Regions from separate parts of the Brucella sp. NBRC 12953 genome, predicted to be linked through region 3. Evidence: riboswitches for the same ligand, from Rfam matches in the RefSeq annotation. Region 3 holds a riboswitch; each other region holds the start of a gene.

Region 1 (3,275 bases), on a different contig from region 3:
AGGGGACGGTTTTAGGCCCAACGGGCGAGTAAGACAGCACATTGTTGCCATAGGCCGTTGACCAGGCAATTGCGATAGCAATTGCAGCAAGGATTAGGGCTATGACAAGAGCTGCGTAGTCTGGCGCCGTTCCAGCGGAACGGCGCTCTCCATGCTGTTCAGATCCTGTCATTTGACGAGGCCGATTTCCTTGAGGATGGTTTCAGTGGAAGCCACATCTTTCTTGAGTTGCTCTTTAAAAGCATCGCCTGCAAGATAGGTATCGGCCCAGCCCTTGTCGGCCAGTGCCTTCTGCCAGGATTCAGACTTCACCATCTTTTCGATATCTGCATTGACGGCCGCTTCCTGTTCGGCGGTGATGCCCGGAGCGGCGCCGACCATGCGCCAGTTCTGGATCGAAACGTCGACGCCACCTTCCTTGAAGGTCGGAGCGTCGATGCCTTCAACGCGTTCATCGCTGGAAATACCGATAATGCGAAGCGTACCAGCCTTGATCTGTGGGTCAAATTCGCCATAGCCGGAAATGCCGACTGTTACCTGATTGCCAAGAATTGCAGCGAGCGCTTCGCCACCACCGGAAAAGGCAATGTAGTTGACTTTGGTCGGATCAACGCCTGCAGCCTTGGCAAAAAGACCAGCTGTGATGTGGTCCGTACCACCTGCCGAGCCGCCGCCCCAGGAAACGGAGCCCGGATCAGCCTTGAGCTTGGCAACAAGATCGCCGAGGTTCTGAATGTCGGACGATGCCGGAACGACGATGGCTTCGTATTCGCCGGTGAGGCGGGCGATTGGTGTAATCGCGTCGAGATTGACGGGCGAATTGTTGGTCAGGATCGCACCGACCATGACATAGCCGCCAACGATGAGCTGGCTCGGGTCGCCCTTGTTCTGGTTGACGAACTGCGCCAGGCCAATCGTGCCACCTGCGCCCGGAACGTTAATGACCTGAACGCTGCCGGAAATCTTTTCATCCTGAAGCACGTTCTGCATGGTGCGTGCTGTCTGGTCCCAGCCACCGCCCGGTGCTGCTGGCGCCAATACCTTGTAATCTTCAGCCGAAGCTGCACCCGCCATTGCAAGCGCTGCCACCGACGAAATGGCCAGAATCCATTTACGCATAAATCCTCCCTGAATGCACTTTGCGTGCATTTTGCTGCTGTCTTTGCGACAGCCCTCCTCAAAAACCCCTGCTTCCCAAGCAGAGACTCCTGATCTGGAGACTACAGGAGAGAATTACAATATACCAGCAAGCAGCATCGCTTGTTTTTACTTGCAATATCGTATTAGCAAAAAGTCTTATATAGCGATTTTATAGGGCTGAATAAGCGACCCGGCTCGCTTGACGCTTATATCGGTGCGATGTAATACAGTTACGACGGTTCCCCGACCGAGAGTGAAGGGGATTAATAGGGAACACGGTGAGGACGACCCAAAAGGGACCGAGACCGTGGCTGCCCCCGCAACTGTAAGCGGATTGCCGTTCATCCTTGTGATGCCTCAAAGCGTCATGTCACTGAGACTGTTCCAAACAGCTCGGGAAGGCAGATGAACAGCGAATATCTGTGAGCCAGGAGACCTGCCGTCTAACGTAGTCCATTGTCACGGGCGGGGATGCCCGGTGCAGGAGAGTTGGTTATGACAGCTTTAAGCGTCGCAGGACGTTGCCTCCCATCGTCATTCATATCCCCGGATATGTCCGTCTTCTTTACGCGCCGGATCGCTTCCGCCGTTTGATGCGGCTTTTTCTCTTATCATTTCGGGGTTTTAAATGAACTTTATCGGCAAGACGTCGTTTCGCGTTGCCTTCTCAGCAGTTGCTATTCTTGCGAGTGGCTTCGCTGCACAAGCTGCTGAAACTCAGTATCCGCTGACGCTGAAAAATTGCGGTCGCGATGTTACGTTCAAACAGGCACCAACCCGCGCTGTGGCCGTTGGTCAGAGCAGTACAGAAATTCTTTACAGCCTCGGTCTTGGCGACAAAGTTGTCGGTACTGCTGTCTGGTTTGGCCCTGTTCTGAAGGGTTTTGAAGAAGTTAATGCAAAGGTCAAGCGCCTTGCGGACAACGACCCAAGCTTTGAAAGTGTGCTAGCGGAAAAGCCTGAAATCGTCACTGCTGATTTTCAGTGGCACGTTGGCCCGATGGGCATTGTCGGTAAGCCTGAACAATTTGAAGAATTGGGCATTCCAACCTACACCTCACCCTCCGATTGTGTAGGCAAGGATAATTCCGGCGGCGGCGATGGCGTCCGCACGGCACCTTTCAAGATGGAAATCGTCTATCAGGAAATCACTGAACTTGCTGAGATCTTCAACGTACAGGATCGCGGTGAAAAGCTCGTTGCGGACTTGAAGGCTCGTGAAGCTGCTGCGCGTGAGAAAATTGGCTCCACAAATGGCAAGCTTTCCGCGATGGTCTGGTTCTCCAGCACGCAGATCGATGCTGATCCCTATGCAGCCGGTAAATTTGGTGCTCCCGCCTATATCCTTTCCGCGCTTGGCATCAAGAATGTGATCGAGAGCGAAGAAGAGTGGCCAACTGTCGGTTGGGAAACAATCGCGAAATCCAACCCGTCGATGATCGTTGCAGCGAAGCTTGATCGCCGTCGTTATCCTGCCGACGACATTGCTGTGAAGCATCAGTTCCTTGAAAGTGATGCTGTTACCAAGCTGATGCCAGCCGTCTCAGGCGGCCATGTCTTCGATATGGATGCGCAGTCGATGAGCACTTCGCTCCGCGTGATCGAAGGTATTGAAACGCTTGCTGCGGATATTGCCGCTTCGGATCTCAACAAGTGATAGCACGCGCAGCCACTTCTGGCATTCATCTGGGCAAGGGCATGAGCGGCAGGTTGCTTTTCGTAGCGCTGGCGCTTGTCCTGCTTCTCGGTGCCTTGTGGCTGGGCGCTGCAATTGGTGAAACTGCGATACCTCTGGACGTGGTGGCGAAAACAATCGCCAACCGCGTCTGGAATGCAGGTTATCCGCTTGAGCCGATAGATGAAGGTATTGTCTGGAGCTATCGTCTCAGTCGTGCGGTGGTTGCCGCATGTTGTGGTGCAGCACTTGCCCTTTCCGGTGTGGTGCTGCAATCGCTTCTACGTAACTCATTGGCCGACCCTTATATTCTGGGCATTTCCGCCGGTGCGTCCACAGGTGCGGTCAGCGTTGCCATTCTAGGCATTGGCGCTGGTGTTCTGTCGCTTTCGCTGGGTGCGTTTATAGGGGCAATCATAGCATTTCTTCTGGTCTCGCTGCTGGCGCTAAGAGCAGGGCG
Region 2 (3,275 bases), on a different contig from region 3:
CATTCCTCAAGAATGGTCTTGTATGGTTTGATGAAGTGCTCGTCCGCAAACTTGCCCTGTTCGATAGCCAACCGGCTACGCTCTTCGCGGTCGTAGACAATGCGTGTGAGCGAATAGTCCTGATGCTTCAAATCCGGTTGATAGCAGGCACCCGCCGCAGAGTTGGCGTTGTAAATCTCGGGCCGATAGATCTTCTGGAAAGTCTCCATCGTACTGATGGTTCCGATCAGCTCAAGATTGGTATAATCGGCAAGCAAATCGCCGATAAAATAGAAGGCCAAAGGCGCAACGCTATTCGGAGGCATGAAAAATCGAACCTCCAATCCCATTTTTTTGAAATACTTATCAGTCGAAGAGAACTCGTTCTGCTCATATTCAACCCCTAATACGGGGTGCTGATTTTCAGTTCGACGATAGGTCTTGCTGCTTGAAGCACTCAGACATATTACAGGCGGCTTACTGAAGCTCTCTTTATAAGCATTTGAATTCAGGAAACATTTAAAGAGGTTTCCATGCAATTCTCCGAAGTTATCAGGCGTGCTGAATTCAAGCCGATTCTTATTATGCTCTGGCAATAATACGCTGAAGTCGTAATCTCGCACGTAGGACGAGAAGTTATTCCCGACAATGCCCTCAATGCGCTCGCCGGTCTTGCGATCCATGATATTGGTTTTCAGTATTTCAATCACCGGGAAAGCATCGTTCTTGCTTTCAGCACCAATATTCATTTCAACCGAAATGATTTCCAGTTCGACCGAATACCGATTGCCTTCCGGGTTATCCCAATGCGCCAGAGCGTTGAAACGATTGTCAATCATCCTGAGTGCATTGCGCAGGTTCTCTTGGCGATTGTCACCTCTCGCCAAATTAGCAAAATTGGTCGTGATACGAGTATTTTCTGAGGGATGGTAATCCTCATCAAAGCAAATACTCTTAATGTTGAATGTAAAATCTCTATTCATCGCGACATGACATCCCAATCTATGATTTAAATTCACTTTGATGTCTTTGCTTTCTTTAGTTTCTATTTCTGCTCAGGCCTTCTGCAAAGTCTGTATTGATACGGACTTCGGATAAGAGCGTTAAACCTCTTATGCCGAAGGCGTTGAACGATTAAAATTGATTTCATTTCATACAAGCATGAGCCAGGTTCATAAGTTGGCGGATTAGGCCGACTTTGACAGAACACCGCACCCGAATATGAATGCGTGACGCAATTGTTATGAGCCATGGCCGAAAGGCTTGACCGGACAGTTGGCATAGGACATTGGTTCACTGTCGTGGTTCTGCGGATTTAAATCCGTAGCTAAGAGGGAATTCGGTCAAACGCCGAAGCTGCCCCCGCAACTGTAAGCGGTTAGCAAACGTCCAATTTTGTCACTGGGTCTACCCCGGGAAGACGGACGAGAGCGATTACCCGTGAGCCAGGAGACCTGCCACGTCAGATAACGTTCACGGGCGGGGTGTCCCGGAGTGCCGCTTTCGCGACCGGTATTCCGTGCCGTCGTTTCTGCGCCATTTCACCGCCCAGCTGAAATTTGATGGCTGTACTGGTGACAAGTACAGATGAGTGAAGGCGGAAATAATCATGCTGGACAGACAACATCTGTCAATCCTGCGCGAAGTTGATCGCATGGGGAGCCTGACGGCGGCGGCGGAAAAGCTGAATGTGACACAGTCGGCGCTTAGTCACACCATCCGTAAGCTAGAAGAACGCTATGGCGTAGCCATGTGGGAGAAGGATGGCCGCAATCTTCGTCTCACCGAGGCTGGACGCTATATTGTGACACTTGCACACCGCATTCTGCCGCAGATCGAACGGGCGGAGGATGTCTTATCAGATTATCGCTACGGGCAGCGAGGCTCCCTCAGGATTGGGATGGAATGTCATCCCTGCCATCAATGGCTGATGGGTGTAACAAAGCCTTTCCTGGTGGAATGGCCGGATGTTGATCTGGAGCTAACGACATCATTTGCATCCGGCGGCGTTGCAGCATTGACGGGATACGAAATCGACATTCTGATTACGCCAGATCCGATTGAGACCTCCGGCATCCGTTATGTGCCAGTGTTCGACTACGAGCTCGTGCTTGCCGTTCCTGACGGTCATCCTTTATCGCTTCTGGACAATGCAGAGCCTGCCAATTTGCTGGAGGAAACCCTATTCACTTATCCCGTGCCACCAGAAAGGCTTGATGTCTTTACGCAATTTCTGGTGCCTGCCAATTGCCGCCCACGGCACCATCGAAATGTCGAGACAACGGAAATGATGCTGCAACTTGTTGCGGCAGGCCGCGGCGTCAGCGCCATTCCAAACTGGCTGGTGCGCCAAGAAGCAAAGACACTCGGCGTTCACCCCGTCAGGATCGGCAAGACAGGAATTCAGAAAAGCATTCATCTCGGCCTAAGAAGCGGTGACGAAACCATCGATTTTGTCGACGGATTCCTTGCGACGTCGCGGCAAGCATCAATGCAACTTTGAACACGATAGACCTGAGCGCCTGTTCGCACGGCCCGCCGATGCTATTTCTTCTGCAGCGCTTTGACTTGCAGGGCAATATTCCCGCGATCCAGTTCCGAAACAATGATCTCGGCGGGAACCTGCGGCTTTAAACGGAAGATTTTAGCGCCAGACCTCTGATAAGCCGCATCAGGGGTTTCAGGCTTGCCCACGCATTTCGAAACGAAAGCTGCAACCGCTTTCACGGTCGTATCTTCAACAACGCACAACCAGCTGACCGAAGATACGCTCGTGCGCAGAACAACACGGCAAGAATTGCTGCCGGTTAATGTGAGCTTTGATGGATAAACATCCACATCCTGGGGAGCCGCATCAGCTGCAACATTCTTGAAGTTTATCTTCGATTCTTTGATGACCTGCTTCAATGTGGAGCAATCTTTCTGAGCATCCAAAGCATAGGCCGAGCTGGATGTGAGAACCAAAACCGATACAAATGCAAACGTGAATAAAGATTTCATAAGATCCTCCGAATAAGTGAGGCATAAACGATTGAAAAGGATCAAACAATCATGTTGTTGTCGGACCGCGCCCCTGGTCGGCAAAGTGACGATTACGCCCCTGACTTCACGCGATAAGCCATTCCAAGGGATCGTGGCGCAGTTTCATTAAAGCCGAATTGCTCATAAAGCTTATTCGCTGGCACATCAGCAATCAGGCTCACATAGGCCGAAGACGGAAGTTCGGCATTAACATAGTTCATGATGGCGCTCATGATGGCTTTGCCCAAGCCTCGCCCCTGATGTTGCGGCCCAAC
Region 3 (3,275 bases):
CCGCGCCCGCACCCTGGCGTGCGCCAAGCTGGTTGGCATAAGAGAATGAATCCTCCAGCAGCTTCATCACCGGAATGATGCCCGAAGACTGGTTCTGGATCTGTTTGATCGGTGCGCCGGATTCACGAATATTGGTCAGGCTCAGTGCCACACCGCCACCGCGCTTTGAAAGCTGCAGGGCGGAATTGATGGAGCGACCAATCGATTCCATGTTGTCTTCAACGCGCAACAGGAAGCACGAGACCAGTTCGCCGCGCTGCTTTTTGCCTGCATTGAGGAAGGTCGGCGTTGCCGGCTGATAACGGCCCGCAATGATTTCATCGACCATTTCGCGTGCGTGCTGTTCATTGCCACGCGCAAGCGCAAGCGCCACCATGCAAACGCGGTCTTCGTAGCGCTCGAGATAGCGCTTACCGTCGAAGGTTTTCAGCGTATAGCTGGTGTAATATTTGAACGCACCGAGGAAGGTCGGGAAGCGGAACTTCTTGTCATAGGCATGATCGAAAAGATCACGCACGAAGTTGAAGGAATACTGATCCAGCACTTCCCTCTCGTAGTAGCCTTCATCGACCAGATAGCCGAGCTTTTCACGCAGATTGTGAAAGAACACCGTGTTCTGATTGACGTGCTGAAGGAAGTATTGCTGCGCAGCCTGCCGGTCACGATACAGCTGAATTTTGCCGTCATCGTCATACAGGTTCAGCATGGCGTTTAGCGCATGATAATCCAGCGATGTCTCCGTGGGCTTCTGCGGCTTGCCGCCCGATGAAGCCCCCGATGCTGGGGATGACTCTTGCTTTTCCGAAGCGGCGACCGTCTCGCGCTCACGGGTCAGGGTTGTGTCTGCCGTGTCCAAAATCGTTCCATCCCGTCTTTAACATTGCCAATGTCTTCATCCGTTCCCAAAAGCTCAAAGCGATAGAGGTAGGGAACCTGACATTTTTCCGAAATTATTTTACCTGCAAGGCCAAAGCCTTCACCGAAATTACTGTTCCCGGCGGCGATAACACCGCGAATGAGGGATCGGTTATCCGCATCGTTGAGAAAACGGATGACCGGTTTGGGAACAGCGCCTTTCGCACCGCCGCCGCCATAGGTTGGCGTTACGAGTACAAAAGGCTCGTTCACCCGCAACAGACCAGCATTGTCTTCATAGCTTTCCAGCGGAATACGCTTTGAGCGCATCCCCAGACGCATCACAAAGCGATGCGTGTTTTCCGAACGGCTGGAAAAATAGACGATCTGGCCCATAACAAACTCCGGCAGCAGACCGGCGTTACGCCAGCGAGCTGATCATATCCGGCCGGAAACCGGCCCAATGGGATTCACCAGCAACAACTACCGGCACCTGACGATATCCGAGGCCCTGAACGAGATCATACGCATCGGCATCGGCGGAAATGTCGATGACAGCATATTCAATGCCCTGACGGTCGAGCGCGCGGGTGGTTGCGGTGCACTGGACGCAGGCGGGCTTGCTATAGACGGTAACGTTCATTTTTTCCTCACTGGGGATGGAGCATTTCCAGCACTGTCGCAGAAGCATTTGGCGTTGGAGAATGCGTATAGACAGATGTTTTGATCCACTACGCCTCACACGAATGAAGGCGCAAAAAGGCGTTCGCGCATGATGAAATGCGCGTGAAAAGCAACGAAAACTGAGAGGTACAACGCGCTTTAACAGCGCGAATCCTCCAAACTAGCCCGTAAATGGCGGACCGGAACTGTTTGGTCTTGAATTACTCGACATGCTTGTCACCCCGAAGCTTATGAGAGGGATATACGGGGCACCAAAAGACATGGCAGTACAATGCCATAACTTATCGCGCGCCAACCGGACACCCCGCCCGTGGACGTTCTCGTTCAAGGCAGGTCTCCTGGCTCACGGCTCATCGCTCGCATCCGTCTTCCCGGCCTGTGCCAGTGACATCTGGATTTGAACTCGCCGCTTACAGTTGCGGGGGCAGCTACGGCTTAACAACATCCATCATGGATACCGCGCACCGTATTCCCATCTTCGCTTTTGATCCTCACGAATCGTAAGAACCTTGAACACAAGATATAGTATCTGAAGTTAAAAAGTCGTCAATGGATAGACGGATCAAAAAAACTAAATCTAGCCTTTGTTTCGTCCAGCCTGTGAATAGCAGGGATATGTAGCCGACTATTCCACAGGCTTGATCGGTTTGGGCCGAAACTCGGGCTTTATGGCCTTCAAAGCCATGCGATCCACTATATGTGGTGCCAGAAGTTTCAGCCAGCGCCCCAAACGCATTTGACGCGTCATCAACACTTCGCGTTTGCGATTGGTGATTCCATCCAGCATCAGCTCGACGGCCCGCTGAACAGACATCATATCGTCTTCGCGCACACCGCTCATTCCAAGAGCACCACCGCTGGCACTATAACCTGTGTTACGAATGTCAGTTTTGACAACACCCGGATAAACGATCGTCACCGAAATACCGCTCGGCTCAAGCTCCGATCGCAGCGCCTCGCAAAACCCTGAGAGCGCAAATTTGGTGCCACTATAGGCGGTGCGCCCCGGCACACCTATCAGCCCGGCAACAGATGAAACCGCAACGATGCGGCCTTTGGATTTGGCCAGATGCGGGAGTGCTGCATGGATCGGCCAGACGCTGCCCCAATAGTTAAGCTCCATCAGATCATGCATCCATTGCAAGTCTTCCGGTTTGATCTCGGCAAAATTGGCATGAGCCGACATGCCCGCATTCACAATCAGCGTATCGATCCGCCCAAACGCAGCGGCCGTCTTTTCGATAAGCGCAATACAGGCATTGTGATCGGTGACATCGGTTGGAACGACCAATACCTGACTACCCGATTGTTCAAGCTCAGCAGCAAGTGCCTGCAACTTCTCGGCATTGCGCGAAGCCAGAACCAGCGCTGCCCTCGCACCATCCCGCGCACTGAGCTGTCGCGCGGTTTCAGCGCCGATGCCATCGGATGCACCTGTTATGATCGTTACTTCCATGAAGCCCTCCCTTGCTCGCATGAATAAGCGCGGTCCGAGCTTACATTCCAGCTTGTCAGGCCGTCCAGTACAAGGATTTTGGGCATAGCCGCATCCGAGTGGTCTGATTCCAGCATTTGCGTCCCTCGGTTCATGTGCTGAGCAAATATTGGAAATACACTACCCGTTTGTTTTTGAGCGCATCTTGTTCCAAAAACCGCTTAGCACTTTTCGGGATGCGCTCTAGGTTCACAAAGCCGTGTGGCCTGCGCGACAAAGAGTTTAACGAAATCAATGGCCT

The links. Region 3 has a riboswitch for cobalamin ahead of nrdH (glutaredoxin-like protein NrdH). Riboswitches for the same ligand answer to the same signal wherever they lie in the genome.
Positions count from the first base shown of each region.
Region 1: it holds a riboswitch for cobalamin, as region 3 does, so the genes downstream of both, ABWV94_RS15515 (ABC transporter substrate-binding protein) here and nrdH (glutaredoxin-like protein NrdH) in region 3, are expected to answer to the same signal.
Region 2: it holds a riboswitch for cobalamin, as region 3 does, so the genes downstream of both, ABWV94_RS15200 (LysR substrate-binding domain-containing protein) here and nrdH (glutaredoxin-like protein NrdH) in region 3, are expected to answer to the same signal.

Region 1 covers NZ_BAABSV010000006.1:103,560-106,834, forward strand. The annotation lists gene ABWV94_RS15505 (tripartite tricarboxylate transporter TctB family protein) at 1-172, opposite strand, end outside; gene ABWV94_RS15510 (Bug family tripartite tricarboxylate transporter substrate binding protein) at 169-1,119, opposite strand; cobalamin riboswitch at 1,360-1,598, shown strand; gene ABWV94_RS15515 (ABC transporter substrate-binding protein) at 1,769-2,797, shown strand; gene ABWV94_RS15520 (FecCD family ABC transporter permease) at 2,839-3,275, shown strand, end outside.
Region 2 covers NZ_BAABSV010000006.1:37,355-40,629, reverse strand. The annotation lists gene ABWV94_RS15205 (DUF1852 domain-containing protein) at 1-962, opposite strand, end outside; cobalamin riboswitch at 1,265-1,455, shown strand; gene ABWV94_RS15200 (LysR substrate-binding domain-containing protein) at 1,589-2,482, shown strand; gene ABWV94_RS15195 (hypothetical protein) at 2,524-3,024, opposite strand; gene ABWV94_RS15190 (GNAT family N-acetyltransferase) at 3,072-3,275, opposite strand, start outside.
Region 3 covers NZ_BAABSV010000003.1:197,069-200,343, forward strand. The annotation lists gene nrdE (class 1b ribonucleoside-diphosphate reductase subunit alpha) at 1-856, opposite strand, end outside; gene nrdI (class Ib ribonucleoside-diphosphate reductase assembly flavoprotein NrdI) at 832-1,251, opposite strand; gene nrdH (glutaredoxin-like protein NrdH) at 1,277-1,498, opposite strand; cobalamin riboswitch at 1,851-2,066, opposite strand; gene ABWV94_RS08445 (SDR family oxidoreductase) at 2,165-2,995, opposite strand.